Regions from separate parts of the Lysinibacillus sp. AR18-8 genome, predicted to be linked through region 2. Evidence: predicted binding sites of a transcription regulator. Region 2 holds the regulator's gene; the other holds the start of a gene.
The links. Region 2 encodes LexA, which represses DNA repair genes until DNA is damaged. Its sites were predicted from a motif close to CGAACATATGTTCG; they were not measured.
Positions count from the first base shown of each region.

Region 1: the regulator LexA is predicted to act here: its motif matches at 7,615-7,628, upstream of uvrB (excinuclease ABC subunit UvrB).

Region 1 is NZ_MDGU01000003.1:67,917-83,059, forward strand. Features, by position in the region: gene ftsX (permease-like cell division protein FtsX) at 1-299, opposite strand, end outside; gene ftsE (cell division ATP-binding protein FtsE) at 289-975, opposite strand; gene BFM98_RS01100 (DUF4097 family beta strand repeat-containing protein) at 1,217-2,404, opposite strand; gene uvrA (excinuclease ABC subunit UvrA) at 2,688-5,555, opposite strand; gene uvrB (excinuclease ABC subunit UvrB) at 5,563-7,542, opposite strand; gene BFM98_RS01115 (IDEAL domain-containing protein) at 8,014-8,262, opposite strand; gene BFM98_RS01120 (competence protein ComK) at 8,490-8,999, shown strand; one part of gene prfB (peptide chain release factor 2) at 9,043-10,071, opposite strand; one part of gene prfB (peptide chain release factor 2) at 10,073-10,147, opposite strand; gene BFM98_RS01130 (competence protein ComK) at 10,270-10,812, opposite strand; gene secA (preprotein translocase subunit SecA) at 11,140-13,650, opposite strand; gene hpf (ribosome hibernation-promoting factor, HPF/YfiA family) at 13,795-14,346, opposite strand; gene BFM98_RS01145 (PilZ domain-containing protein) at 14,437-14,820, opposite strand; gene fliS (flagellar export chaperone FliS) at 15,002-15,143, opposite strand, start outside.
Region 2 is NZ_MDGU01000005.1:102,135-117,277, forward strand. Features, by position in the region: gene BFM98_RS03995 (type IV pilus twitching motility protein PilT) at 1-378, shown strand, start outside; gene BFM98_RS04000 (type II secretion system F family protein) at 375-1,580, shown strand; gene BFM98_RS04005 (prepilin-type N-terminal cleavage/methylation domain-containing protein) at 1,706-2,182, shown strand; gene BFM98_RS04010 (prepilin-type N-terminal cleavage/methylation domain-containing protein) at 2,239-2,700, shown strand; gene pilM (type IV pilus biogenesis protein PilM) at 2,823-3,797, shown strand; gene BFM98_RS04020 (PilN domain-containing protein) at 3,797-4,390, shown strand; gene BFM98_RS04025 (hypothetical protein) at 4,387-5,079, shown strand; gene BFM98_RS04030 (prepilin peptidase) at 5,144-5,896, shown strand; gene BFM98_RS04035 (gamma-glutamyl-gamma-aminobutyrate hydrolase family protein) at 5,930-6,652, shown strand; gene lexA (transcriptional repressor LexA) at 6,760-7,377, opposite strand; gene yneA (cell division suppressor protein YneA) at 7,544-7,858, shown strand; gene BFM98_RS04050 (YneB family resolvase-like protein) at 7,855-8,520, shown strand; gene def (peptide deformylase) at 8,548-9,123, opposite strand; gene BFM98_RS04060 (helix-turn-helix transcriptional regulator) at 9,116-9,307, opposite strand; gene BFM98_RS04065 (DJ-1/PfpI family protein) at 9,406-9,939, opposite strand; gene BFM98_RS04070 (GNAT family N-acetyltransferase) at 9,941-10,474, opposite strand; gene BFM98_RS04075 (DUF896 domain-containing protein) at 10,662-10,895, shown strand; gene tkt (transketolase) at 11,023-13,017, shown strand; gene BFM98_RS04085 (HAD family hydrolase) at 13,127-13,774, shown strand; gene BFM98_RS04090 (response regulator transcription factor) at 13,820-14,452, opposite strand; gene BFM98_RS04095 (sensor histidine kinase) at 14,427-15,143, opposite strand, start outside.

The sequences.
Region 1 (15,143 bases), on a different contig from region 2:
GTTAACTCATCTTCCTTAGTGGAATACGTCATCTCGGAGACACCAGGCAATTTTTTGACTTTTTCGATGAGTGCTTTTTCAGCAGCTTCATCTGCTGTTTCATCAATTAACACTTTAATTTCGACATCATTTTCTAAATCCGTTGCTACTTTATTTAAATTCATCATAATAAGCGCAAAAACACCTACTAGAATGAGCGTAACGGTAACGGCACTGACAGAGGCAATGGTCATCCAGCTATTTCGACCAAGTGATTTGATACTTTCCCGGAAGTGGCGCTTTACTGTACTAAATTTCATAGCCGTATTCACCTCCGTGTTCATCACGGACAATTAAGCCGCCTTCAATTGCAATAACACGACGTCGAATCGTATTTACAATTTCACGGTTGTGGGTTGCCATTACAATCGTTGTCCCACGTGCATTAATTTCCTCAAATAAATTCATAATTTCCCATGATGTTTCAGGGTCAAGATTCCCTGTAGGTTCATCTGCAATCACCACTTTTGGGACATTGACGATTGAACGAGCAATCGATACTCGTTGCTGCTCTCCTCCTGAAAGTTCATTTGGAAACATTCTTGCTTTATGCTTCAATCCAACTAGTTCTAGCACTTCCATAACCCGACGTCGGATTTCATCTGGCTTTTCCTCTATTACTTCAAGCGCAAACGCTACATTCTCATAGACATTCAAACGAGGTAGCAATTTGAAATCTTGGAAAACTACACCAAGTTGACGGCGCAAAAAAGGGACCTTCTTATTCTTTAAAGTTGCTAAATCAATACCATTTACAATTATTTGTCCTGATGTTGCTTTTTCTTCACGGTACATCAATTTAATAAATGTGGATTTCCCTGCCCCACTTGGGCCAACTACATACACAAATTCGCCTTGCTTTATATTAACGGAAATACCATTTGTCGCAACAACACCGTTTGGGTATTTCTTTGTCACATTTTTCATTTCTATCATGATTAAACCACCTAAAACTCTCATCTATGTAAGAGGTATTTCTTTTACTATTATAGCACTCTATTTCTGTTTTTTTATTACAGTTTCATTTCAATCCGTGGCAGTTCCTTCTATTTCATTCTTTCCTTGCCATTATCCTTAAAAATATGACAAAAATAAAACAAGATTTGCCTCTATGTGCTAGGTCGAATCCTGTTTGAAAAGAAAAAGCATTCAAGCTTTACCTTGAATGCTTCTACTGTTAAATTTGTTGTTCATCTGTTGTTGTGTAGCGCACTAAAACAGCACCAGTTTTCGATTCACCTTCTATAAATAGGCGATTCGCATTTTCAACTTCTTTGTCGAAACGGACTACTTTGGATAAGAATTGATCTTGTGACTCCATTTTAGAAACATCCTGGATACCCACATCCACTTTACCGAAATTCGTTACGACTTTACCGCTCAATGAAATTGTTCGTGGGACATATAATTCCACTGCTCCAGCAACTGTTTGAGCTTTAATTTTAGAAGAATTTGTCGAGCATGTTGTTACGACTACATGTCCATTGACAGACTTAGCTTCAACTTCATCCAATGCACCATCCAAATAAACACGCCCATTCAATGTTTCAGCCTCTAAATCCTTACCTCGAACATTCGTTAATTCAATGGAACCATTAGAAGAATCCACTTCAGCTTTTCCAAAATTAAATTTCGTACCTTTAATGGCACCGTTTAACGTTTTCACTTTTAATTCTTCAAATTCTGTATCCTGTAATGAAACACTACCATTCATTAGACGAACAGATAATTTTTCAAGTTTATCCTTTGGTACTAGCACCTTCACATTGACTTGAACAAGCTTTAATTGGCTCAAAATACGAAGTGATTGCGCTTCCTCTTTCACAACAAATTGCTCTAAGAAGTGATTACGAGTTTCTTCTTCACTTTCGTTCATCAAAGGTGCCTTTACCTTGCAAATCACCTGAATAGTTTCTCCTTCACTGGATTCCAATGAGAAGTTACCATTCGGTAATTCAACAATAATATTGTCCACATTGGCAGCAGCCACTTCTTCTGTATGGGTAAATTCAATTTTATCTCCAAATGGAGAAGCTACATCAAATTCCTTTACCTTTTTAACAGCCGTATTCATCATATCCATAAAAAGAGAACCGATTTGCGTTAAATCCTTACGAAAATCCTGCATTTCATCTTGGAAGTATTTCATAAAATCATCTTTTTTCTTGTCACCATCTTTTGATTTTTCTTCAAATAATGGCTCTTTTTCATTTGAAAAGGATTGCGTCTCTTTCGACACATCATTCATAACATGTTGAGTAGACTTGCCAGGTTGCTCTAATGCTTCTAATAATGTAATCGCCTCTTGTGCCGAAATTGTTCCTTTTTCTACAAGTTCTAAAATTCGTTGACGTTCATTTTGCATAAATAAATAGCCTCCCTCAGTTCGTTATACTATTTATACGATTCATCATGTGAAAAGTTTCACTGCAAAATTGAATAAATTGGGTCTTTTCATTTCAACATCGACAGGCTTTTACCTGTGAAGATTTTATTGCTCGTTTTTTAGATTAGTTGGATCACTTCCGGCCTCTGTTTGAGTGGGTTCTTCACATTTCGAATCATTTTCAATCTGGATTGAGCGACTTTCCCCAATTTAAGATCACCTTTCAATCCAGATTAATCATTTCCGTTCGAATGTAAAACCCTTAAGACTTAGTAGCTTCTGCTAGCAATGCATCCATTCTCATACGATCACGTTCCAGAATTGGTTTTAAGTATTTGCCTGTATAGGAGCCTGCTACTTCTACTACCTCTTCAGGTGTACCAGTTGCAACAATAGTACCACCTTTGTCTCCGCCTTCTGGACCTAAGTCAATGATATAATCAGCTGTTTTAATCACATCCAAGTTATGCTCAATAACTAATACCGAATCACCGTTTTCAACAAGACGCTGCAATACAACAAGTAAACGAGCAATATCATCGGCATGTAATCCTGTCGTAGGTTCATCTAAAATATAGAAAGATTTCCCTGTGGAGCGTCGATGTAATTCAGAGGCTAGTTTTACACGCTGTGCCTCACCGCCCGATAAGGTTGTGGCTGGTTGCCCTAATTTCATATAACCCAACCCCACATCAACAATCGTTTGTAGCTTACGCTGGATCTTTGGAATATTTTCAAAGAACACTACTGCATTTTCAATTGTCATATCGAGAATATCTGCAATACTCTTATCTTTATACTTCACTTCAAGTGTTTCACGGTTATAACGTTTGCCGTGACATACTTCACATGGTACATAAACATCTGGAAGGAAATGCATTTCAATTTTAATAATGCCGTCACCACGACATGCTTCACAACGACCGCCCTTGACATTAAAGCTAAAGCGTCCTTTTTTATAGCCTCGTACCTTTGCTTCATTTGTTGCTGCGAAAACATCGCGAATATCATCAAAAACACCTGTATAAGTTGCTGGGTTTGAACGAGGTGTACGACCAATTGGCGATTGATCAATATCGATTACTTTTTCAAGCTCATCGATACCTGTCACTTCTTTATGCTCGCCAGGCTTAACCTTTGAACGATTCAGCTTCTGTGCCAAAGATTTATATAAAATTTCATTAATCAGTGTAGATTTCCCTGAACCAGACACACCTGTCACTGCTACAAATAAGCCTAATGGAACATCTACTTTAACATTGCGTAAATTATTTTCCTTGGCACCTTTAATGGAGAGCTTTCGGCCATTTGGTTGGCGTCTTTCAATTGGTAAAGGAATAAACTTTCTACCACTTAAATATTGTCCAGTTAAGGATTTTTCATTATTCATAACTTCCTTTGGTGTACCTGCTGCCACAATTTGACCGCCATGGACGCCTGCTCCAGGTCCTACATCGATGAGATAATCTGCTGCAAGCATCGTATCTTCATCATGCTCTACCACAATCAGCGTATTCCCAATGTCACGCATATTTTGTAACGTGCTTATCAGCCGATCATTATCACGCTGGTGCAAACCAATCGAAGGCTCATCTAAAATATAGAGGACTCCTGTTAATCGTGAACCAATTTGCGTAGCAAGGCGAATACGTTGTGCCTCTCCACCAGATAATGTACCTGCTGCACGACTCAATGTTAAATAGTCTAAACCAACATTCACAAGGAAGCCCAATCGTTCTTCGATTTCTCGTAAAACTAATCGAGCAATTTGCATATCCTTTTCAGTGAGGTCAAGCTCTTTGAAGAATGTGTCTGCTTCCTGAATCGAATATTGTGTAACCTCACCGATATGTTTATCTGCTACTTTCACTGCTAGCGTTTCAGGCTTTAAACGATACCCTTTACATGAAGGACAAGCCTGCTGTGCCATATATTTTTCCATCTGCTCACGAACATAATCGGATGTCGTCTCTTTAAAACGACGCTCAACATTGCGCACTACACCTTCAAATTCAATCATTTGATCTCGCACATTGCCAAACTCATTTTCATAATGGAAGTGTATCTTGTCTTTTCCAGAGCCATATAAAACCTTATCCATCTTTTCCTTTGGCAAATCCTTCACAGGCACGTCCATTGGAATATCGTAATGATCACATACAGCTTTTAGTAATTGTGGGTAGTACTGCGAACTAGTTGGCTCCCATGGTGCAATGGCATGCTCTAACAAGGAACGATCCCAATCAGGCACCACTAAATCTAAATCCACCTCTTGTGTTGAACCTAAGCCATCACAACTTGGACAAGCACCAAACGGACTATTAAATGAAAACATACGAGGCTCTAACTCACCAATAGAAAAACCACATAATGGGCAGGCATGATGCTCACTAAATAGTAACTCTTCATGTTCCATCACATCGACAAGCACACGTCCATCTGCTAGACGTAAAGCCGTTTCTAAAGAATCACTCAGACGAGCAGCAATCCCTTCCTTCATAACAACACGGTCCACTACTACTTCGATGGAATGCTTTTTATTTTTATCAAGTTCGATAGCATCATCTAAATCACGCAATTCTCCATCAATTCGTACACGAACAAACCCCTGCTTTTTTAAATCTTCTAGCAGTTTAACATGGGTACCCTTACGTCCAGAAACCATTGGTGCAAGGAGCTGCATCTTAGTTCTCTCAGAATAGGTTAATAAACGATCCACCATTTGCTCAATTGTTTGGGAAGTGATTTCTATACCATGATTTGGACAGATAGGTTTACCAATGCGGGCATAAAGTAAACGTAGGTAATCATAGATTTCCGTTACCGTACCGACAGTAGATCGTGGGTTACGACTTGTCGTTTTTTGATCAATGGAAATAGCAGGCGATAAACCTTCTATCGCATCGACATCTGGCTTATCCATTTGTCCAAGAAATTGACGGGCATAGGCGGAAAGGGACTCAACGTAACGACGCTGGCCCTCCGCATAAATTGTGTCAAATGCTAAAGAAGACTTTCCGGAGCCCGATAATCCTGTTAAAACGACTAATTGGTCACGCGGAATTGTGACATTAATATTTTTTAAATTATGAGCACGTGCACCTTGCACGACGATTTCAGTATTTTTCACAAGTCATTCACCCTTCTACCTTCAATTCAAATATTGTATCTCGTAATTCAGCCGCACGTTCAAAGTCAAGCGCTTTTGCTGCTTCCTTCATTTCGACTTCTAGAGAAGTCAAGAGCTGTTCTCTTTCCGCCTTTGTCAGCTTTTTGCCTTTCGTGGCCTTTGTTACATAGGATTCCTCTTCTTCTGCTACTTGTGTTGCGCGAATCACATCTGGGATTTTCTTAATGATCGTTTGAGGTGTTATGCCATGCTCCTCGTTATAAGCCATTTGTAACGCACGACGACGTTTCGTTTCATCAATTGCCTTTTTCATCGAGTCTGTTACATGGTCTGCATACATAATGACATGACCATTCGCGTTACGAGCAGCACGACCAATGGTTTGAATCAATGAACGCTCTGAACGTAAAAATCCTTCTTTATCAGCATCTAAAATGGCCACAAGGGACACTTCAGGAATATCAAGACCTTCACGCAATAAATTAATACCAATTAGCACATCATACGTTCCTTTGCGTAGCTCACGGATAATTTCAATACGCTCTAGTGTCTTAATTTCTGAATGTAGGTATTCTACTTTTAAGCCCATTTCCTTCAAGTAGGCCGATAAATCCTCAGACATTTTCTTCGTTAGCGTTGTCACTAAAACTCGCTCATCACGCGCAATTCGATCTTGTATTTCATCAATTAAATTATCGATTTGCCCTTCGATAGGACGTACATCAATTAATGGATCTAATAATCCAGTTGGTCGGATAATTTGCTCTACCATTTCTGGTGTATGCTCCAGTTCATAAGGACCTGGTGTGGCTGATACATAAATCGCTTGATGTACGCGGTTTTCATACTCTTCAAAACGTAATGGACGGTTATCTAGAGCAGATGGCAATCGGAAGCCATGTTCTACGAGCACTCCTTTACGTGCTTGGTCACCATTGTACATTCCTCGAACCTGTGGAAGTGTTACGTGACTTTCATCAACCACAAGTAAAAAGTCTTCGGGGAAATAATCTAACAAAGTATATGGAGTAGCACCTGCTTCACGCAATGTTAAATGACGTGAATAGTTTTCAATCCCAGAGCAAAAGCCCATTTCACGCATCATCTCTAAATCATAGCGTGTACGCTGTTCTAAACGCTGTGCCTCTAGTAATTTATCTTCTGCACGTAATAATGCAAGTCGTTCCTCTAATTCTTTTTCAATGTTTTCAATCGCTTTACGCATTTTCTCTTCTCGTGTAACGAAGTGAGATGCAGGGAAAATAGCAACATGCTCTCGATCCGATAAAATCTCTCCCGTTAGTGCATCTACCTCACGAATGCGATCGATTTCATCCCCAAAAAATTCCACACGAATACAATGCTCATCACGAGAGGCTGGGAAGATTTCCACTACATCTCCACGTACCCGAAATGTTCCGCGAGTAAAACTAACATCATTTCGCTCATACTGAACGTCTACAAGCTTGCGCAGTAGCTGATTACGTTCAATTTCCATACCCGTACGAATGGAAACAACCATTTCTCGATATTCTTCGGGAGAACCTAAACCATAGATACAGGACACAGATGCAATAATAATGACATCCTCACGCTCAAACAATGCAGAAGTAGCAGAGTGACGCAGCTTATCAATTTCATCGTTAATGCTAGAGTCTTTTTCTATATAGGTATCTGTCTGCGGTACATAAGCTTCTGGTTGGTAGTAATCATAGTAGCTGACAAAATATTCAACGGCGTTATTTGGGAAGAACTCTTTAAATTCACTATACAACTGGCCAGCTAGTGTTTTATTGTGTGCCATAATTAGTGTTGGTTTTTTGACTTGCTGGATGACATTCGAAATGGTAAACGTCTTACCTGTTCCAGTAGCACCAAGCAATGTTTGATGACGTTTGCCTGCTTTCACACCCTCCACTAATTCCGCAATGGCCTGTGGCTGATCCCCGTTAGGCTGATATGGCGCTTGTAAATCAAATGTTTGCACTCATGTCCCCGTCCTTTCTTCCAATTTGTACATATATTTTAGCATAGCAATATTAAAATTTCGAACATTTAACGAACGAATGTTTGTAAAATTTTTTTTCATCTCTAAAATTTTTATTACATAACAATACAGTCAATTTAACTTGTTACTCTTATAATAGCCGTTTTATTAGGTTTTCAAGCTTCATCGATGGATGGGATTTCCTGTTTTGCTTTATGTGCAGCTCACACTCTCTCAGGAGCCGGGGTCTGTACTTTTAGAGCGTCTCTCCTTCTTTTATGAGCAGGGTCACTTTCCTTTGGAGCGACTCTCACTTTTTAATAAACAGCGTCTCAAACTTTTTAAATGACTTTCCCCATTCTATAAGCAAGATCACTTCTTCTAACCAAAACATACAATCTTCACATCCTCTGCAACTATTTTCAAAAGCAAAAAAATCCCACTCTCCAATAGATATGGAGAGCGGGTTCGTCAATATGATTCATCTTCTGTTTGGTGTAAGGAAGTTAGTTCGGATGCGTATTGATAAAATGCGTTTTCATCTTTTTCATCGAGTGCTCTATCTATCAGAACCATGAGCTGCTCTTGCCGATGCATACGCTGGATACGATTTAAAAATAAATCTAAATAAATCTCGTTTAATAATTTCTCTGCCTCATCAACTTTTTTCGACTGACCAACGGCTTTCAGAAAATCTGTATACGAATAATATTTATCCAACGATCTCACCTCGATCCTTTTCTAAATTATATGAAAATTGAATTTAAAAAGCAATGCTTACGATTCGAAAATATCTTGGATTAGCTATTAATCAATTGATATTTAGAGCAAATTCTCTAGGCATTTCGTGCTTTTCTGAACGATTTTCAACTATTTCATTTAATTTAAGAAAGTCATATTCTGTTTTACACTACCGTTATCACTAGAAAAAAGGAGGCACTCCCTATATGACAACTAACTTTGTAAACGGCTACTTAATTTCATTCAATACTTATTTGCTGCAACCTATTCAGCATGACTCCAAAGTCTTCACGCATGTGATTGATAAGCATAATGAGCTGATTGTTACACGCAAACCGATGCATGTCCTTCGAAAATCCTGTCTCTCATTAGGATCAACTTATGAAGCCGCAAAACAATCGGCTAAACGTTTTTTCGGCAATCAACACAAGCTACCAATCGTCGTGGCCTTTGATTATGGTTATCCCTGTATTTTTCTGCCAACTTATTCACCCAGCTCCATTCACAATATATGGATAGGGCTTCATGCAATTATTAATATTACACCTAGTGAATTGGGGTGTATTGTAACGTTAAAAAATGATAAACAAATCGAAATACCTATTCGTTATGCTTCCATTAGTAAACAATTTCTTAACGCATCTATGCTGTATAAATATTACATGAATGAACGAAAACAGCTGAGCCAAGATGCACCCTATCATCCACCCTTTTAACAAAAATTCCCCAAGAGCATCTCACTCTTGGGGAATCTGGGTATTAATTTATTTTTGAACGTAAATAGGCATTAATAAATGGATCTAAGTCGCCATCCATCACAGCACCCACATTACCTGTTTCTTCATTTGTACGATGATCTTTCACCATCGAGTATGGGTGGAAGACATACGAACGAATTTGGGAGCCCCAGCCTATTTCTTTTTGCTCACCGCGTATTTCATCTAATTGTGCCTGCTGTTTATCAAGTTCTAATTGATATAGCTTCCCTTTTAACATCGTCATCGCTTTTTCACGGTTTTTAATCTGGGAGCGCTCAGCTTGACATTGTACGATCGTACCAGTAGGAATATGCGTAATACGGACTGCAGAATCTGTCGTATTAATATGCTGACCACCTGCACCTGTTGCACGATACGTATCAATTTTTAAATCCTCTGTACGAATATCGATTTCTATATTGTCGTCAAACTCTGGCATAACATCACAGGAAACGAAGGACGTATGACGGCGGCCAGACGAATCAAATGGAGAAATACGTACTAGACGATGCACACCCTTTTCCGCTTGTAAATAACCGAAAGCATTGTGACCTTTAATCGACAATGTTACAGATTTAATCCCAGCTTCATCTCCTGGTAGATAGTCCACTGTTTCCACTTTAAATCCACGCTTCTCAGCCCATCGTGTATACATACGTAATAGCATTGAACCCCAGTCCTGTGACTCCGTACCACCAGCACCAGGATGCAGCTCTAAAATGGCATTGTTTTGATCGTATGGGCCACTTAGCAGTAATTGAAGCTCAAAATCAGCCATCTTTTGTTGGAATTCTGCTAGTTCTTTGCCTAGTTCTTCTTGTAATTCTTCGTCTGGTTCTTCACGCAAAAGTTCCAGTGTCATATCTAAATTTTCATGTGTTTCCACTAAATCTTTATATTCATTGACAATAGCTTTTAAGCCATTTCCTTCATTGATAATCACCTGAGCACCTTGCTGATCATCCCAAAAGCCTGGCTCTAGCATCATTTCATCTAGCTCCTGAATACGTGCCTCTTTGTTCTCTAAGTCAAAGAGACCCCCTAAAGTCCGCCAATTTTTTGGCTGTAGTGTCTAACACATTGCGTACATCTGCTAATTCAATCATCGTTAAATCCTCCGAACATTAGTCATGGAGCTAACACTTTAATCATAAAGCTCCGTATCTTTTTATTATAACGTTTTTAGAAACGAAAACATACTATCTAGCAGATGTTTTGTGGAATTAAGTCAACTATCCTGCGTCTCGTCCTCAAACATATTCTTGGCAAGACGTTGAAATACTTTCACACGGTCATACTGAACAAGTAAATATTTTGTTCGTTTCTCTAGTCTATATTTTAATAAAAAAGCTCTTTGAATCCGAGACTCTAGCGCGTTGACACTGACATCCACAATAAATTCCTTGCCATTCATAAAAGTAACCTTGGTCCTCTTTTTATCCACAGCGACATAGTCATCTATATGATGAACAGCGAACCAGATACAGTCAGGATGTAAAGGAGACCTACTAGGGAACCATAAAATATTACAACGTTCGTGCACGACGATAGGATTTTTATTAAGCTTGCCTAGGATCATTTTCGAACCATCGAACGCTCCTCTTAAACTAGAACCAAAATAACGCAGATTAAAGTCCAATAATTTCGTTGGTGGTAACGTAGATATATACTCATTATTTTTCTCATACACCTGCGTACATAAATTTCCAAAGGAATCATACACAGGCATATACATCATTGTTTCACTATTCATAATATCTTTTTTATGCATCTATAGTCCCCCTTTATACATTTTATGTTGCTTCCAGTCAAAATAAAAAGGAATATACAATTATGCGTACATTCCCGCTATTTTCAATGAGTAAGATTGCTTGAAAATTCCGATCCTCCTTAAGACTTAGTATCACCATCAAAAATTCAGGATAATAATAGGATAAATGACTTGTACTATATACCTATTATTACAGCTATTGTATACCCATATTTTTCAATTGTCTATAAATTCTGACTTTTTATACTAAAATTTCTTCATTTTTGAGAAATTTAAAAAGAAAAAATCATTTTAACACGTAGTTAAAATGATTTTTTCACCTAGATATTATTGAGCTGTGCCATGACAGTTTTTAAATTTCTTGCCGCTACCACATGGACATAAATCATTACGGCCAATGTTTTCAGCTTTACGTACTGGTTGCTTTTTCGGCGCAGAGCCACCTTCTTCTTTTGGATTAACAGCCTGCCCCTTTGCCACCTCTTCACGCTCCAGATTATTGCGGATTTCTGCTTTCATCGCATATTTCGCAACATCCTCGCGAATAGAGGCTACCATATCCTCAAACATCGCAAAGCCTTCTTGTTGATATTCACGAAGTGGATCGTTTTGACCATAAGCACGCAGATGGATACCTTGACGTAGTTGATCCATTGCATCAATATGATCAATCCATTTTGTATCGATTGATCGTAATAAAATAACCTTTTCAAACTCACGCATACGCTCTGGTGTCAGTTCTGCCTCTTTTTCATCATAACGAACATGAACAGCATCAGAGATTAGCTGATTAATATCTTCAGCAGACTTGCCTTGGAAATCAGATACTTTAAGTTGACCTTCCTCTAAAAGATTAGCCGCTACAAAGTCTTCAATAGCCTTTAGGTTCCAATCCTTCTGTTCACCTTGAGTATACAGGCTAACAACATTATCAATTGTTTCTTGAATCATAGACTCAACAAGTACACGCATATTTTCTGTTTCTAGTACATCATAACGCTCTTTATAAATAATCTCACGCTGCTGACGTAGTACATCGTCATATTGTAATAAGCGTTTACGCGCATCAAAGTTATTACCCTCGACACGTTTCTGCGCTGATTCTACAGCTCTCGACACAACTTTAGATTGCAATGGCTGAGAATCATCCATACCTAAGCGCATCATCATCGACTTCATATTATCAGAGCCAAAACGACGCATTAAATCATCCTCTAAGGATAGGTAGAATTGTGTAACCCCAGGATTCCCTTGACGACCAGAACGTCCACGAAGCTGATTATCAATACGACGTGATTCATGTCGCTCTGTACCGATTACCGCTAAACCGCCAATTTCGAGTACTCCTTCGCCAGGTTTAATATCTGTACCTCGTCCAGCCATGTTAGTTGCAATTGTCACTGCACCCTTTGTACCAGCGTTCGCAATGATTTCAGCTTCACGTTCATGATTTTTCGCATTTAATACATTATGAGGAATTTTATGTTTATCCAATAGTTTAGAAATAATCTCAGACGTTTCAATAGCAACTGTACCAACAAGAACAGGTTGACCAGCTCTATGACGCTCTGCGATATCAGCAGCAACTGCTTTATATTTCCCTTCCATCGTTGCAAAAATCAAGTCAGCACGATCATCACGAGCAATCGGTTTATTCGTCGGAATAGCTACAACATTCATATTGTAAATATTACGGAATTCCTCTTCCTCTGTTTTCGCTGTACCTGTCATCCCTGCAAGCTTTTGATACATACGGAAGTAGTTTTGGAAGGTAATTGTCGCCATAGTCATCGATTCATTTTGAATCTCAACGCCTTCTTTAGCTTCAATTGCTTGGTGTAAGCCATCAGAATAACGACGACCCTTCATCAAACGACCAGTAAAGCCATCAACGATCACAATTTCGCCATCCTGCACAACATAATCGACATCGTTATGCATACTTACATGCGCCTTTAATGATTGATTGATCGCATGATTTAAACGAACATGTGTCAAATCAAATAGATTATCGATGCCAAATGCTTTTTCTGCCTTTTCCACACCTGCATCTGTTAACGTAACACCTTTTGTGGATTCTTCATACGTATAATCCGTTTCCGCATTTAACATACGCACAAACGCATTAGACTGTTTATAAAGCTGTGCTGATTTCCCAGCTTGACCCGAAATAATTAATGGCGTACGAGCTTCATCAATTAAGATCGAGTCCACCTCATCAATGACAGCATAGTGCAATGGACGTTGTACACGTTCCTCTTTGTAAAGCACCATGTTATCACGTAAGTAGTCAAATCCTAGCTCATTGTTTGTACTATACGTAATATCTGCCTCATAAGCAGTACGTTTTTCATCTTTTGAAAGGCTATTTAAATTAAGCCCAACAGATAAGCCTAAGAAATTATAAAGTTGTCCCATTTCAGCAGCATCACGACTCGCTAGGTATTCGTTGACTGTTACAACATGTACACCTTTACCAGTGATGGCATTTAAATAAACAGCCATTGTCGCTGTTAAAGTTTTACCTTCCCCGGTTTTCATCTCCGCAATATTCCCCTCATCAAGAGCGGCTGCCCCCATGATTTGAACGCGGAATGGGTACATCTCTAATACACGTTTTGCCGCTTCTCGACAAACAGCAAACGCTTCGGCACGAATCGACTCTAAATGCTCACCCTCAGCATAGCGCTTTTTAAATTCATCTGTTTTCGCTTGTAGTTGATCATCTGAAAGCTGTTCCATTTGAGAAGCGAAACGCTCAACTTGGTCAGCGATTTTTTCTAATTTTTTTAGCTCACGTTTATTGAAATCAAATAATTTATTTAATAGGTTTGCCATGAATGTTTTTCACTTCCTATATAGATTCAACTTTCATTTTACCATTGTGTAACAGTTTCATGCAAACTGTCACCCCGGCTACATATGATTGTCATACCAAAAAAAGGCCCTCGCCATCGCGAGAGCCTTCGTCATCATGAAGTTTTAAGTTGTTTCAATTAAGCCATATTTTCCATCTTTACGTTTATATACAATATTTGTGCCGTTCGATTCAGCATCTGTAAAGACATAGAAATCATGTCCAAGCATATTCATTTGTAGAACTGCCTCTTCTTGATCCATAGGTTTTAAATCAAATTGCTTTGTACGAACAATTGAGTATTCTTCTTCCTCTGACACAGCATCAGCGGCTGCTTGAGTAGTAGCAAAATAAAGGCCTGCACCTTCACGCTCGCGGAATTTACGGTTTACTTTTGTTTTATGCTTGCGGATCTGACGCTCTAATTTATCAACAATTAGATCAACAGCAGCATACATATCATTATGACGCTCTTCAGCACGAAGAGTTAGATTCTTCATTGGAATAGTAACTTCCACTTTAGTTTGTTTGTCATTGTAAACCTTTAAATTGACATTAGCGTTGGCATTAACATCTTCGTTAAAATAGCGTTCAACTTTATCGATTTTGTTCTCAACATACTCTCGAATAGCTGGAGTTACCTCAATATTTTCACCACGAATGTTAAAGTTTAACATGTAAACTCCTCCTTTATAACTGCTATACTATCTATTTCTACACAAGTGTGTGAAATTCCTCTAAAATCATTCTTTTTTTTACAAAAATTTTTATAAATTATTATTTTGTTTTTTCGCTTCTGCTGCTTCCTTTTTTCGTCGAAGCTTTAGTTCTTCAACAATCAAATCTTCCACAGGTCCTTGATTATTGAAATAGATGCCGTATTGCTTGCCGCTCCCAAATGGACGACTCCAAATCACTTCTCCATAAGCGCGAACTTCTTGTGTATCAAGCACAAAATAGATATCTAATGGAGGAGGGTTTATACCTAAATCCACTTCCGTAAACATCTTTAATCCACGTGGGCTTATATCCAACAAGTCAGCCATAGCCGTTTGTCCATGATTGACCTTCCCATTCTCATAAATAGCAAAAGTTATTTGAATAGGCTCCTTAAATTTAAATCGGAAACCTTCTTGACGCTTAAAGATCATATTCCCACCCCAGTACTCTTTTAAACATGTTTATTGCTTTGATTATGCCATGATGCCCAACTAACAGCCACAGGGAATAAGTAACATATTTTACCGTTGAATAGCCTAATTTATGACTATTTCATGATCATAACGGTTTAACAAAAAAGAGACCATCTCTTTCGATGATCTCTAATTGTGTCTAAATTTGTCCGCTGTTTCCCTGACCAAATTGCTGTTGTCGATTAATGCGAATTACTTCCTTCCACGTATCGCGAAATTCCGTCACAAATCCTTCCACTTCCTCAATAATGGCTACATCATTTTGAATGTTGGCTTCTACT
Region 2 (15,143 bases):
GGGCATTTAGTTATGGCTACACTGCATACAAGTAGTGCACCAACGACGATCGACCGTATTATCGATGTATTTCCACCGCATCAGCAGAGTCAAATTCGTGTGCAGCTTGCGAATGTACTACAAGGTATTGTTTCTCAGCGTTTATTTGTACGTAAGGATGTAAAAGGGCGTATTGCTGCGACAGAAATTTTAGTACAGGCACCTGCTATTTCTAATTTAATTCGTAACGAAAAAATTCACCAAATTCCAAGTGTGATGCAGACAAGTAAAGCATTGGGTATGCACACATTGGAGTATTCCATGCAACACCTAATTACCACAGGTAAGATTTCACTAGAGGATGCAAGACCATATATGAACGCTGGTGATTATAGTTGACGATATTTCGTTATAGTGGTCGGACCAAAACAGGAGCACCTAAAAAGGGCATTATCGAGGCACCGAATAAAAAGGTAGCCATGGAAAAGCTTCGAGCACAAGGAATTAATGCACGAGAACTTCAGGAGTCAAATAGCATTTTACATAAAGATATTGCTTTTGGAACAAAAGTAAAGCACCAGGAATTTGTTATTTATTGTCGACAATATGCGACATTAATTCGTGCTGGCGTTCCTGTCGTTGAAGCGACCCATATTTTGGGTGAGCAAACACGGAGTAAACCACTAAAGCGAGCATTGATGCAGGTTGAAGAGGATATTCGAAATGGTATGGCATTTTCAGATGCAGCAGGCAAACACCCAAAAGTGTTCCCATTGCTATTTGTCAATATGATGCGTGCTGGTGAGGCTACAGGGAACGTCGACGATACATTAGATCGTCTTGCAAGCACACTAGAGAAGCAATACAACATTAAGAAAAAAATTCAATCTGCCATGACCTATCCAGCGATTTTATCGCTTCTAACACTAGTGGTTGGTATGTTTTTAATGGTGTTTATTGTGCCAACCTTTATGGATGCATTTAAAGAAATGAATTTGGAAATGCCGTTAATAACGGTCATTGTAGTGGGTATTAGTGATTGGCTCATTCAGTTTTGGTACCTTGTGATTTTAGGGCTTTTGGTATTAGTAGTGGGCCTTCACTATTTCTATAAAAATAATAAAGAGTTTCATTATGCCGTCAATGTATTTTTACTGCGTATGCCAATCTTTGGACAGCTTTTGCAAAAGGATATTATCGCGAGAATGACAAGAACCTTGTCAACACTCTTTAGCAGCTCCGTACCAATCTTACAAGCCTTAACAATTGTCGAAAAGGTTGGTGGTAATCCGGTAATGGGGAAAGTAGTACTGGAAGCGCGCGATAATTTAGAAAAGGGTGGCACATTATCAGAGCCACTTGAAAAAAGCTGGCTATTTCCACCGCTTGTAACACAAATGACATCAATTGGCGAGAAAACAGGGTCCTTGGATTACATGCTCGAAAAGATCGCTGATTTTTATGAAGAGGAAGTAAACCGTGCTGTCGATACCATGAAGTCACTCATTGAGCCTTTAATGATTGTGGTACTGGCTCTAGTTGTTGGAGTCATCGTTGCGGCTATATTCTTACCAATGTTCCAACTATATGAAAATATGTAATGTTTACAATATTTATATGGATGCCCTTTTGTTCCGCTTAATGGGAAATATCTACTTAGATTTGCTAACAAAAGGAAGCGGCAAGTAGGTATCTTCATGGTTAAGTATTAAAGGAGAGACTGGACATGGAAATTAGGGTAAAGAACGAAAAGGGCTTGACATTAGTCGAGTTATTGGCAGTCATTGTTATTCTAGCTATCGTTGCTGCCATTGCAATTCCAGCTATAAGTAATGTCATTGATAATTCACGTTATAAGGCATTAAAAGCAGATGCCATTAATGTTATTCATGCTGCGCAGTTTTATTTTATGGAGCATCCAACCGCTGATCAATGGCAAATCGTCGAAGTGGAAAAATTAGTATCCGACGGTTATTTAGACAGTGCTGGCAAAATATTAGAGGCAGATAAAGAAGGTCAGAGTGCCAATGTTCAATTTATCGAGGGCACCTACTACTTCAATGCGCATGCGATTTATTACAGCAATGGAAAATATATAAATTTTGATAATGCCACCTTACAGCATATTGCAGACGATATTCGTAAGGGCAGCAAGGGAACTGGTGGCAAATGTATTGGGCGAGATTGTGCACCTTCGCCATAATGTTCAGAAGCGCGTGTACACACACTTCATATAAAACTATTAAGGAGGATTTCAAAATGTTAAAAAAGTGGAAAAATAAAAAACTATTGAAAAATGAGAAAGGTTTAACATTAGTTGAACTATTAGCTGTAATTGTTATCCTAGCAATTATCGCAGCAATCGCTGTACCTGCAATTGGTAATATTATTAATAAGTCGAAGGACCGTGCAATTTTAGCGGAAGCATCAAATATTCTAGCGGGGGCTAAAATTGCTTATATTGATGGGGCGTGTAAAGCTGTAGCTGACGAATGTAGTTCTTCTGAACTAGACCCTTTTGTGGATGGAATTAAATTAGATGGTACTAAGGTTACGTTTAAAGATGATACATGGACAATTACTTACCCTAATTTAAATAAGATGAAAACTAATTTAAAACCATCAAGTACAACAATAAACGAGTCAGACCTTAATGCAAGACTAAAAGATGCAGGAGTAGAATCTCCTAAAGAAGAAGGCGGTGAAGGAGGAGGAAAATAAACAGACGGCATCAGTCCTCCCAACCCACTCAGAAGCGCAAGAAAATTTGCGTTTCTGGCTGGGAAATGGATGACTAATTGAAAAAATCATTTATACTGAGTAGGATAAGGAGGTCTTTTCACATGTTTAAGAGAAAAAGAAAGTCGCATGTTTCGATTGAACTGAAGGATTATGTGCTGCGTGCGATTGTGGCGAAAGGACCAGAGCCTAATCAGTGGCAGGGCTATGAATACCCTTTAGCAGCTGGAATCGTTGAAAATGGAACTATTATCGATGAGGTAGCTCTTTTTGAGGTGATTAAAGAGCAAGTAATGAAATGGACAGGGAAAAAACAGGCTGTTCGTATGTTTGTCCCTGATACGACGGTTCTATTAAAAAACTTTGAGCACCCTAAAGATGTAAAGCCTCAGGAATTACGAGGATATGCTGAAATGGAATTGGGACATTCTATTCATTTACCATTTCAAGACCCTTTAATTGATGTGTATGATGCAGATGCCGAGGACGGCAAGGCTATCTTATTTGCTGCACCTTCTGAAGAGATTACGAAACTGGTAGGGATGCTGTTAGATGTTTCATTAGAACCCGAAGCTGCCGATATTCGTGCGCTTTGTAATATACGCTTATTAGAGCACATGTCCTTATTAATGCCTAATAAAACATATTTAATTGCAGAATGGTCGATTAATGAACTCTCTATCAGTATTTTTTCCAATGGCCAAGTGGAGTTTTTGCGCTATCAAACCATTGAAGTAGATATGACGCAATGGCTGGGGAAGAAAGAGAATGAGTTTAGCTATCAATTTATTTATAATGGCGAATCAGAGAATTATCAAATGGTCGTAATGGATCAGGTTCTAGAGATTGATCGGATGATGAATTTCTTTAAGTTTTCTTTACATAAAGGTGAAAAAACAGTGGATGAAATTATCATGCTTGGCGATAACCCACTATTGAAATCAATTGGGAACTTACTCGCTTCTAATTTAGAACCACCACTAAGGGTTGTCGATGGGAAAAAAATTGAGAAATCGTTTCCGCGCTTTAAGCGAGAATTTTCAACGTTGCTTGGCTTAGCTTTGAAGGAGGTTCGTTAATGGTTCCAGATATAAACCTCTTACCACAACTTGAAAAAAGAACAACCTCTCCCAAGCTTTTTTATAGCTTGGTGATTGTCATTGTGGGACTTATTGTAGCGTATTTACTTTTTTTATTTTTTACATCCAAAAGTGAATTGTCACGATTGACTGCAGAGGAACAGGCATTAACAACACAGCTTGATCAATTGCAGCAAGAGCTAGACGCACGACAAAATGTCGATCAGGGTTCGTTGGAAGAGTCAGTAACTTTTATACAAAGCGTTTCTTATCCTGTAACACCGTTAATTGATGAAACAAAAACTTTATTACCAACTCAATCCTATTTACGTAGCTATGTTTTCGGAGAGAACTCGGTGAATATTGAAGTGGATTTTGAAACGATGACAGATATATCGAAATATGTGGAGCGACTTTTAATGAGTAGCTATTTTACAGATGCTCAAATTAACACTGTCTCAAACTTTGAAATAGAGCTAGGTGAACAAAGGGTGTTAACACCCCAACAAAAATTTAAAGAAGTACCGCGGTATTCAGTGTCCATTACAGCGACAATCGATTTTATGTATTTAGCTGGAGGACGACGCTCATGAATAAATTAACGAGTAGTAAAAATTCATCTATGATCTTGTTACTGGCGCTGATAGCTGCTATTTTATTTGCGCTGTATTATTATTTGCTTTCACCAAAATTGGATGAAGTGAATGAAAAAGAGAGGAATGTATTGCAGGTGCAGCAAGAATTAGCTAGTGTCAAAGAACAACTAGCACAATTAGACAAAGAGCAGGGACAGCCTACTATCAATATATTAGCCTTAAGACAAAAGCTACCTGTAACAAGAGCCGTTGAAAAGATTATTCTTGATTTAGCTGAGATTGAAGAGGTGACAGGAACTCGTGTACTGTCTTTAACGGTTCAAGGTGAGGACGGCACTGTGACACCTTCAGATGTATCGAATGATCTTAATATGTTGGAGCAGGCTGAAGCAGAGGTCAATGGTGATCAGGAGAACAAGGAGACTACTACACCGATTGCATCTCTTTCGAAGGACTCTTTACCAACTAATTTAAAGCTTGTTACTTTTATATTAGAGGTGGGTGCGCTTGATTTTAATTCTCTTGAAAGCTTTTTACAGGAGGTTGAACAATTAGAGCGTGTCATGAAAACCGATAAGATTGAATTTAAATTGCCTGGAGAGCAGGCACAGCTTGAGAAAGATGCAGATCTTACGTTAAAGGCAACAGTGCAAGTGACGACGTTCTATTACGAAGAACAACAATAACTTTATTGATAGGCGCACCATACTTCATTTGTATGGGCGCCTATTGGTTTAGGAGGACATAAAATTGGAAATGGCTTATACGATCTTTATTTTTTTATTTGGACTTGTCTTTGGCTCTTTTTATAATGTAGTTGGCTTACGTGTACCACAGAAGGAGTCGATTGTACATCCTCCTTCACATTGTCCAAAATGTCAGAGACGACTGACGGCGCTTGATTTAGTACCAGTTTTGTCTTATGTATTTTTAGGAGGAAAATGTCGGGGTTGTGGCAATAAAATTTCTTGGGTTTACCCAGTCATAGAATTAATGACAGGTGTATTATTTGCCTTTGCTTATTGGCAGCTAGGCTGGGGCATAGAATTGATAGTAGCACTCTTTTTTATCTCTTTATTAATTATTATCGTTGTATCAGATTTAGCCTATATGCTAATTCCAGATAAGGTGTTAGTATTCTTTTTACCTTTGCTAGCTATTGGACGAGTGCTGTCACCATTAACACCGTGGTGGGACTCTCTTGTGGGTGCTGTGGTTGGTTTTGGCATATTATATATCATTGCTGTGCTATCAAACGGTGGCATGGGTGGAGGCGATATTAAATTATTCTTTTTAATTGGTCTCGTTCTGGGTACGATTGATACACTGTTAACGCTATTTTTAGCTGCAGTTATTGGTATGATTGTCGGGATTACCATGTTATCGAAAAACAAACAGGGGAGAAAAACACCCATTCCGTTTGGGCCATCTATTGCATTGGCCGCAGTTATTGTTTATTTCTATGGCGATGTATTAATTAATTGGTATCTAGGCTTTTGGTAATTGTGCAATTTTCAAGAATGTGGAGGGAAGCAAGTGAAACCGATTATTGGTATTACAGCCTTTGTAGAGGATGATTTATCCTCTCGATTAAATGTTGCTTACAGCAAAAGTATCATTGAAGCAGGTGGAATTCCACTGATTATTCCAATTGGAGTAGAAGAAGAGGCAGCCCAGATTTTAGCCCTCACAGACGGTTTATTATTATCTGGTGGTCATGATGTGCATCCATTTCTATTCGGGGCTGAGCCTTCATTAAAGCTTGGAAAAATTCATCCAGCGCGAGATACGATTGAGTTAGCATTGATTGAAGCCGCATTCCAACGTAAGATGCCTATTTTCGGGATCTGTCGAGGAATTCAAATACTAAATGTTGCATTAGGTGGTACCTTATATCAGGATATTGATAGTGATCACTTTAGTACCAAGTTACTCCAACATATGCAGCAATCAGGTCGAGCTGTAGCTACCCATACTGTACAGGTTATTGCTGACAATCTATTAGCGACTATCGTTGAACAAGAGAAAATAGCAGTGAATTCATTTCATCATCAAGCGGTGAATGTTTTAGCAGAAAAATTAAAAGTAGCGGCAAAATCTAACGACGGTATTATCGAAGCGGTAGTTCATGAGGAGATGCCATTTTGCTTAGCTGTTCAGTGGCATCCTGAGGAACTAGCCATAGCAGGAGATGAGAGTGCTCAAAAGCTATTTTCAGCCTTTATTGAAGCGAGCATAAAATTTAAGAAGGAAGCTTAGAAGAGGCATTGTACAAAGAATCCAATCGTATGTGGATTCTTTTTTTGCGTAAAAAAGAGGATACATGCTCTTAGAAGGAACATAATCCTCAAAATCTGCTTTAATCGTTAATGTACACGTCTATAAAGACCTACAACTTGTCCTAAAATAGAAACTTGATCGACAATAATTGGTTCCATAGAAGAATTTTCAGGCTGTAAACGGAAATGGTTTTTCTCTTTAAAGAAACGTTTTACAGTTGCTTCATCCTCAGCTGTCATAGCTACAACAATATCCCCATTATTAGCTGTTGCCTTTTGTTTTACAATGACTAAATCTCCATCTAAAATCCCAGCTTCAATCATTGATTCCCCCATGATTTCTAGCATGAACAATTGATCTTCACTTGTGCCATACGTATCGGGTAATGGGAAGTATTCTTCAATATTTTCAATTGCTGTAATTGGAGAACCAGCTGTAACCTTCCCGACAAGTGGGACATGGATCACCTGTTGTTTTTGAATGGATTCTTCAGGCTCTAAAATTTCAATTGCACGTGGCTTTGTTGGATCTCGACGAATAAAGCCTTTTTGTTCTAATCGAGCTAAATGTCCATGAACAGTTGAACTGGAAGCAAGTCCAACTGCTTCACCAATTTCACGTACTGATGGCGGATATCCTTTAGCTCGTACCTCTTCCTTAATGAAAGCTAAAATGTCCTCTTGTCTTTTCGAAACTTTTTTCATGAGTGCTCACCTCTTTTTTCTAAAATCATTCTTCTTATTTGATAGTATAACAGAATGCGAACATGTATGCAAACATAGGTTCGAAAAGTGTTTGACAAAAACGTTTGTTCGCTTTATTATGGGAACATACATTCCGAACAAACATTCTTGAAAAGGGGTAATGATTATGACATGGTTGAAGAAAAACACACATATCTCAATTTTAATAGGAGCTTGTTTATTATTTGCAGCATACCTTTACATTACTGATCCAGGAAAAGTTAGTTACGCAGAAATTCAAATCGAACATGGGGATAGCTTGTGGTCGTTAGCCGAGCAATATCGTGGTAAAATGAGTACTGATGATTGGATAAAGCTTGTAAAAACTGAAAATGAACTAGCAGATATTAAAATTGTAGCGGGAAAATCTCTAGTTATTCCTGTAGTGAGTGATCAAGCCAGTCCCATCAATACTATCGAAATTGCGAGAAATGAACAATGATAAATAATCAACTATCGGCTGTTGTCTATTGTCGCGTAAGTACTGAAAAAGAAACACAAAGCTCCTCATTAGAGCGCCAGCAGGAAGAGTTGCTGCGCTATGCTAAAGAGCAAGGCTATGCGGTGAAGGGCGTGTTTAAAGATCAACATAGTGGCTATGATGTAGAACGTGAAGGCTTGCTAGAAATGCTTGATTTTATAAAAGATAAGAACATTAATGCTCTTTTTGTCCAAGATGAAACTCGTTTAGGACGAGGCAATGCAAGGATGGCTGTATTACATTTATTACAAAAGTCAGCAACTGATGTTTTTTCTATGCGTGATGCAGGCCCAGTCCAATTAAATGAAATGGATACGATGCTGCTTGAGATTTTAGCGATTGTAGAGGAATATCAACGTAGAATCCATAATGCTAAAATTCGACGAGGTATGCGACGTGCTGTAGAAAACGGTTATCGTCCAGAAAATAATTTATCGAATCGAGGTAATCCGCAGGGGCAGGAGCGAAAAGATCTACCTGTAGACGAAATTGTGAAGCTACGCAAACGTGGATTTACCTTTGAAGAAATTTCTATAACGCTTAGAGGGTTAGGCTTTGAGGTAAGTAAGGCGACTGTACATCGTCGTTTCCAAGAACACCAAGAAAGATTAGCAGGAAAATAATATTCCTGCTAATTTTTTTTGTAAAAACTACTGAAGGGAAGATAAGCTTTCGATGATAACATGATTTGGCAGTTGGAAAGGGTGCTCTTTATTTATTCGGTCATAAAACATGATGCCATTTAAATGATCGATTTCATGCTGTACAACGATGGCCCCGTAGCCCTGTAACTGTACAATGATTTCATGTCCATCGATGTCGTAAGCTTTGACTTTAATTCTCTCATATCTCGGTACAAAACCAGGGACAGGTCGATTTACAGATAGACAGCCTTCTCCTTCCGGTAGATAAATCATATTAAGGGAATGACTCATTATTTTAGGGTTAATCAGCATCATTTCTTGGTCATCAAAGAGTACAACAAACATTCGTTTATCTACGCCAATTTGATTAGCAGAGAGTCCACTTCCAGGGCGAAGCTTATATTTTTTTGCTAGCGTTTGATTTTGGCTATTTTTCAGATATTGCAGCATGGCTAGGAGGGTATTTCGGTCCTCATTTGTCACTGGTATCGACACTTCTTGAGTTTGTTTTCTTAAAATTGCCGAGTGTTCTTTCACAAAATCCTTCATTGTAATCATATAATCCGGGTGAAATTTAGTCATAGATAAACACCTCATCAATACGGCTATTGAGAACCTTAGCAATCTTAAAAGCTAATTCTAGGGTCGGATCATATTTATCATTTTCAATACTATTAATGGTCTGTCTCACAACTCCACACTCTTTTGCAAGAGCAGCTTGTGTTATGCCTAATTTTTTTCTTAAAATTTTGATGATGTTCTTCAGAAAGATCCCTCCATTTTGTCCAAAGTATTAGACATATATCGTAAGATAAGAATTAAAAAATGTCCAACTAATTGGACATTTGGGTTTTAAATCATCACTTAATACCAATTTTCATCAAAATTTAGCTTTAACGCATGCCCGAAACAAATACCGAAAGGAATAAAACCTCTTCCTCTTGCTGTAATGATATTTCCATCTTGTACCACTAGTTCATCTGAATAGTTATGAAGTTCAAAGCACCCTAACTGCTCCATGCCATCTAAAGGTAGTCCTACTGTATATTTTTTGTTCTTTAAGACCCCTGCTTTTGCTAATAGGTAAGGGGAGCTAGAAATACTTGCAATCATTCCTCCTTTTGCAGATAGAAGACGAATGAAGTCTAGTAAGCTCTCTTCAAGTTGTAATGTAGAAATATCCATACAGCCTGGTAATAGTAGACTATCAATATCGTCAAGCTCTACCTCATTCACGGATAAATCAGCTATACAATTTAAACCAGATTCTCCTCTGATAGGTTTGGTATTCGATCCAAGTGTGATGATGGGTTTACCGCCTTGCATTAATATGGACAAAGCAACACTCAATTCATATTCACTAAATTGTGGGTATAATAACACCGCAGTTTTCTTCATTTCATACACCTCTTACCTTTTGAGTGTTCCATTCTTCCTCTAAAATAGCGTAATAGTATTCATCCCACCAAGTCTCTCCATGAGGAATGCATTTTTTGAAAAATCCTTCTTGGCGCATTCCGATTTTTTCCATGACTCGGTAAGAAGCGATATTTTCTGGCTGGCATGTGGCAATAATTCGATGAAGTTTCATTTTATTAAAGCCGTGATCTAATAGGGCCAGAGCAGCTTCAGAAGCATAGCCATGATTATGATAGGCAGGATTCATAACCCATCCAATTTCATAAGTATGGTCGCCAAAGTATTTGTGGAAAACAAGATGACCAATGACTCGCTGTTGTTCACGTAAAACAATGGCGAAATGTTTTGCTTGCTCGTTGCTATTCTCTGTTACGAAATTTTGAACCTGATCTTCATTCAACACACCCTCTGGCATATAGTGCATGACCGTTTTATCGGACATATAGCTATAAACAGCCTGCCAATCTTGGGCTTCAAATGTTCGAATAAGTAGTCTAGGTGTTGTGATGTTCATGATAGCTCCTCCTATTATCTATCAAATTTTTCCTTTTATTATTAGTTATACACCTCTAACTTCTGGAAGTCATGTAAATAATGGCTAAGAAGTGTTTTTAAGGGTTGGTATAACTGCATTTTAAGGGAAACCATGCTATACTTTGCATACTGAGGTCATTAAGCTAGGTACTGAAAGGTGTGTAACCATGTTATCAAAGGAAAAAATTAACCGAATTAATGAATTATCTGCTAAAGCGAAAAGCGGACAATTAACAGAGGAAGAAGCAAAGGAGCGCACAGCGCTTCGCAAGGAGTATTTAGATACGTTTAGAGCAACGATGCGAGATACGATTGAAAACGTTAAAGTGGTCGATGCAGAAGGAAATGATGTAACTCCTGAGAAGGTAAAACAAGCACAAAAAAATAAATTTCTAAATTAATGTGACACAATTCAATAAAGTATGTATGAAAACGCAAATAGTATAACAAAAAGCATTGTTTTCTAAAGCAATGTTGACTAAACTGTAAAAGAACAATATATAGGACGAGAAAGGATGTCACAATATAATGACTCAACACGCGGATCTTTTAGCAATTAATGCTATCCGAACTTTGTCAATCGATGCTATTGAAAAAGCAAATTCTGGTCACCCAGGTTTACCAATGGGAGCAGCGCCAATGGCTTATACGCTTTGGACAAAACAATTACGCCATAATCCAGCAAATCCAAAATGGTTTAACCGTGATCGTTTTGTACTATCAGCAGGTCATGGCTCAATGCTTTTATACAGCTTACTTCACCTTGGAGGCTATGGTTTACCAATGGAAGAAATTCAAAACTTCCGCCAATGGGATTCATTAACACCAGGACATCCTGAATATGGTCATACAGTAGGGGTAGAGGCAACAACTGGTCCTCTTGGGCAAGGAATCGCTATGACTGTTGGTATGGCAATGGCTGAGCGCCATTTAGCGGCTACTTACAATAAACCAGGTCATGACATTGTTGACCACTACACATTTGCGTTATGTGGCGATGGTGACTTAATGGAAGGCGTAGCAGCAGAGGCGATTTCATTAGCTGGTCACTTAAAACTTGAAAAATTAATCGTGCTTTACGATTCTAATGATATTTCTTTAGATGGTGACTTAGAAAAGTCATTTTCAGAAAACGTTCAAAAACGCTTTGAATCTTATGGTTGGAATTATTTAAAAGTGGCAGATGGTACAGATGTAGATGCTATTAATGCAGCCATTGAAGAAGCCAAAAAATCTACTGGCAAGCCAACATTAATTGAAGTGAAAACAGTGATTGGTTTTGGTTCTCCAAATAAATCTGGTAAAGCAGATTCTCACGGTGCACCACTTGGTACAGATGAAGTTGTCTTAACGAAAGCTGCCTATGAGTGGGCACATGAACCATTCCAAATTCCTGCAGAAGTTTACGATACATTTAATGCGGCTGCTGAAGTACAAGGCGCACAACCAGAGGAAGCTTGGAATGCAAAATTTGCTGCATACAAAGAAGAATTCCCAGCGTTAGCAGCTCAATTCGAGAAAGCGATGAATGGTGAATTACCAGAAGACTTTGCTTCTGAGTTACCTGTATATGAAGCTGGTAAATCTGTAGCAACTCGTTCTTCTTCAGGCGATGCAATTAATGCTATTGCGAAGAAAACACCTTCATTCTTTGGTGGTTCAGCTGACCTTGCTGGCTCCAATAAAACAACGATGAAGGGTGCAGGAGATTTCTCAGCAGACGACTATGCTGGACGTAACATCTGGTTCGGTGTTCGTGAATTTGCAATGGGTGCTGCTATGAACGGAATGGCTCTTCACGGTGGTTTAAATGTATTCGGTGGTACATTCTTCGTATTCTCTGATTACGTTCGTCCTGCAATTCGTCTATCTGCATTAATGGGTCTTCCTGTAACATATGTATTCACACATGATTCGATTGCAGTAGGGGAAGATGGTCCAACACATGAACCAATCGAACACCTTGCATCATTACGTGCAATGCCAAACCTATCTGTTATTCGCCCTGCGGATGCAAATGAATCAGCAGTTGCGTGGGAGCTTGCAGTAGCAGCAGAAAAAACACCAACTGTTCTTGTATTATCTCGTCAAAACTTACCTGTTCTTGACGCTTCTATTGAAACAGTACGTGAGGGCGTAGCAAAGGGTGCTTACACAGTGTCTCCAGCTGCAAAAGAAGTGGCAGATGCTATTTTAATTGCAACAGGCTCTGAGGTTTCGCTTGCTGTCGAAGCACAAAAAGCATTAAAAGCAGACGGTATAGATGTAGCAGTTGTTTCTATGCCATCTATGGATCGCTTCGAAAAACAAGACGCAGCTTACAAAGAATCTGTTCTACCAAAAGCTGTTACAAAACGTCTTGCAATTGAAATGGGGGCATCATTCGGTTGGCATAAATATACTGGCTTTGAAGGCGATGTTCTAGCAATTGATAAGTTCGGTGCATCTGCTCCGGGTGAATTAGTAATGGAAAAATACGGCTTCACTGTTGAAAACGTAGTAGCAAAAGTGAAAGCACTATAATTTACAACAAATACCACAATACTCAGCGATTTAAACATCAACTGAGTGTTGTGGTACTTTTTTTAGCAGCAAACACAGTATGTGAAAACTCCATAAAAAGGGTGAGCGAATGAAGAACTATAAAGTTGTGTTATTTGACCTAGATGGAACATTATCTGATCCCAAAATAGGAATCACTAAATCAGTGCAACATGCTTTACAGAAGGCGGGCGTCATGGTGAATGATTTGGACGAACTGGAACCATTCATTGGACCACCATTACAAGTATCTTTTCAAGAAATTTATGGATTCAATGATACACAAATAACGCAAGCAATTAGAGATTACCGAGAACGATTTACGGAAAGGGGAATGTTTGAAAATAAACTATATGAAGATATTCCAGCTTTGTTAGCTCATTTAAAGCAACAAGGATATATACTAACTATTGCCACCTCAAAACCAACTGTCTTTGCGGAACAAATCATAAAGTATTTTCAGCTAGAGTCCTATTTCGATCTTGTCGTAGGAAGTCACTTAGATGGTTCACGTTCTGCCAAAGGTGAGATTATTGCAGAGGTACTTCAACAACTTGATTCCTATCCAAAAGAGCAATTTATTATGATTGGGGATCGAAAATATGATTTGATAGGGGCTCGTGAAAATCAAATCGATGCCATCGGTGTGACATATGGTTTTGGGTCGCTAGAAGAATTAAAAAATGAAGAGCCTACATATATTGCGGACCATGTAAATGATCTCCTAAAATACCTCTAAAAACACGAAAAACTGCATGTCAGCATGCAGTTTTTTTATGTAGGATTATTTAGCAAGTCCGTTTTGGAAGGCGTAGACGACGGCTTGAGTACGATCTTGAACTTCTAGCTTTGCTAAAATATTACTAACATGTGTTTTTACCGTTTTCAAGGCAATATATAGCTCATCAGCGATTTCCTGATTGGCTTTACCCTGGGCCATTAGCAATAATACTTCCATTTCACGTTCAGTCAATTGTTCGTATAGTGGCGTACTATTGCCGTGGCGCATGCGGTGCATCATTTTGGAAGTGACCTCTGGCTCTAATACCGTTTCGCCACCCATCGTTTTTCGAATAGCATCTGCAATTTGTTTGGCATTAGATGTTTTTAAAATATAGCTTACCGCGCCAGCCTCTAAGGCAGGATATACTTTATCATCATCTAAAAAACTAGTCACCATCATGATTTTGGCCTCAGGCCATGCTGCTAATATTTCCACTGTTGCCTCTGCTCCTGTCATAACAGGCATCACATTATCCATTAAAATAATATCAGGCCTTAGCGCTAGGGCACGTTCCACAGCCTCTTTACCGTTCTCAGCCTCACCTACAACCGTAATATCTGGCTGTGCTGAAAGATAGGCTGACACACCAATCCGTACCATTTCATGATCATCCACTATGAGCACTTGTATCATCGACATTGACCTCCTCCTTTTGTAAAGGAATTTTAACCTCTACAATTGTTCCTTCACCAGGCACTGATACAATTTTATAGGTGCAGCCAATTTCAACTGCTCGTTCAGCTATATTTTGTAAACCGTATGATGTGGATTTATCTTCCTCCACATCAAAGCCTAAACCATTATCTTGAATTCGTAAAATAGCTAAGTCGTCTCGTGCCACAAGAAGTAATTCCACCTCACTTGCTTTGGCATGACGCAGCGTATTGGAAAGTGCCTCCTGTGCAATACGAAATAAATGATCTTCCTCTGCTTTAGTTAAGGCCATTTCTTCTAATTCATATTCTATATGGAAATAAACTTTTTGCTGAAGTTCAATAATCAATTCCTCTAAGCCTTGTGCCAATGTTTTATTGTGTAAAGCTACAGGCCGTAAGTGTAGCAGTAATGCACGCATTTCTAGCTGTGCCTGCTGAACGATTTTCTCCACCTGTTTTAAGCTAGTAGCATGTTCGTCATTTTCAGTTAATGCAGATAGTAACATAGAGGCAGCAAATAGTTGCTGTGACACAGAATCATGGAGTTCTCTAGCTAGTCGTTGGCGTTCAGCAATAATACGCTCCTGAATAATTTTATCATTGGCCTCAGCCCGTTCATTGGACAAACGCTGTAAACTTTTACGTTGCGTATCAATTAATTCACTCGT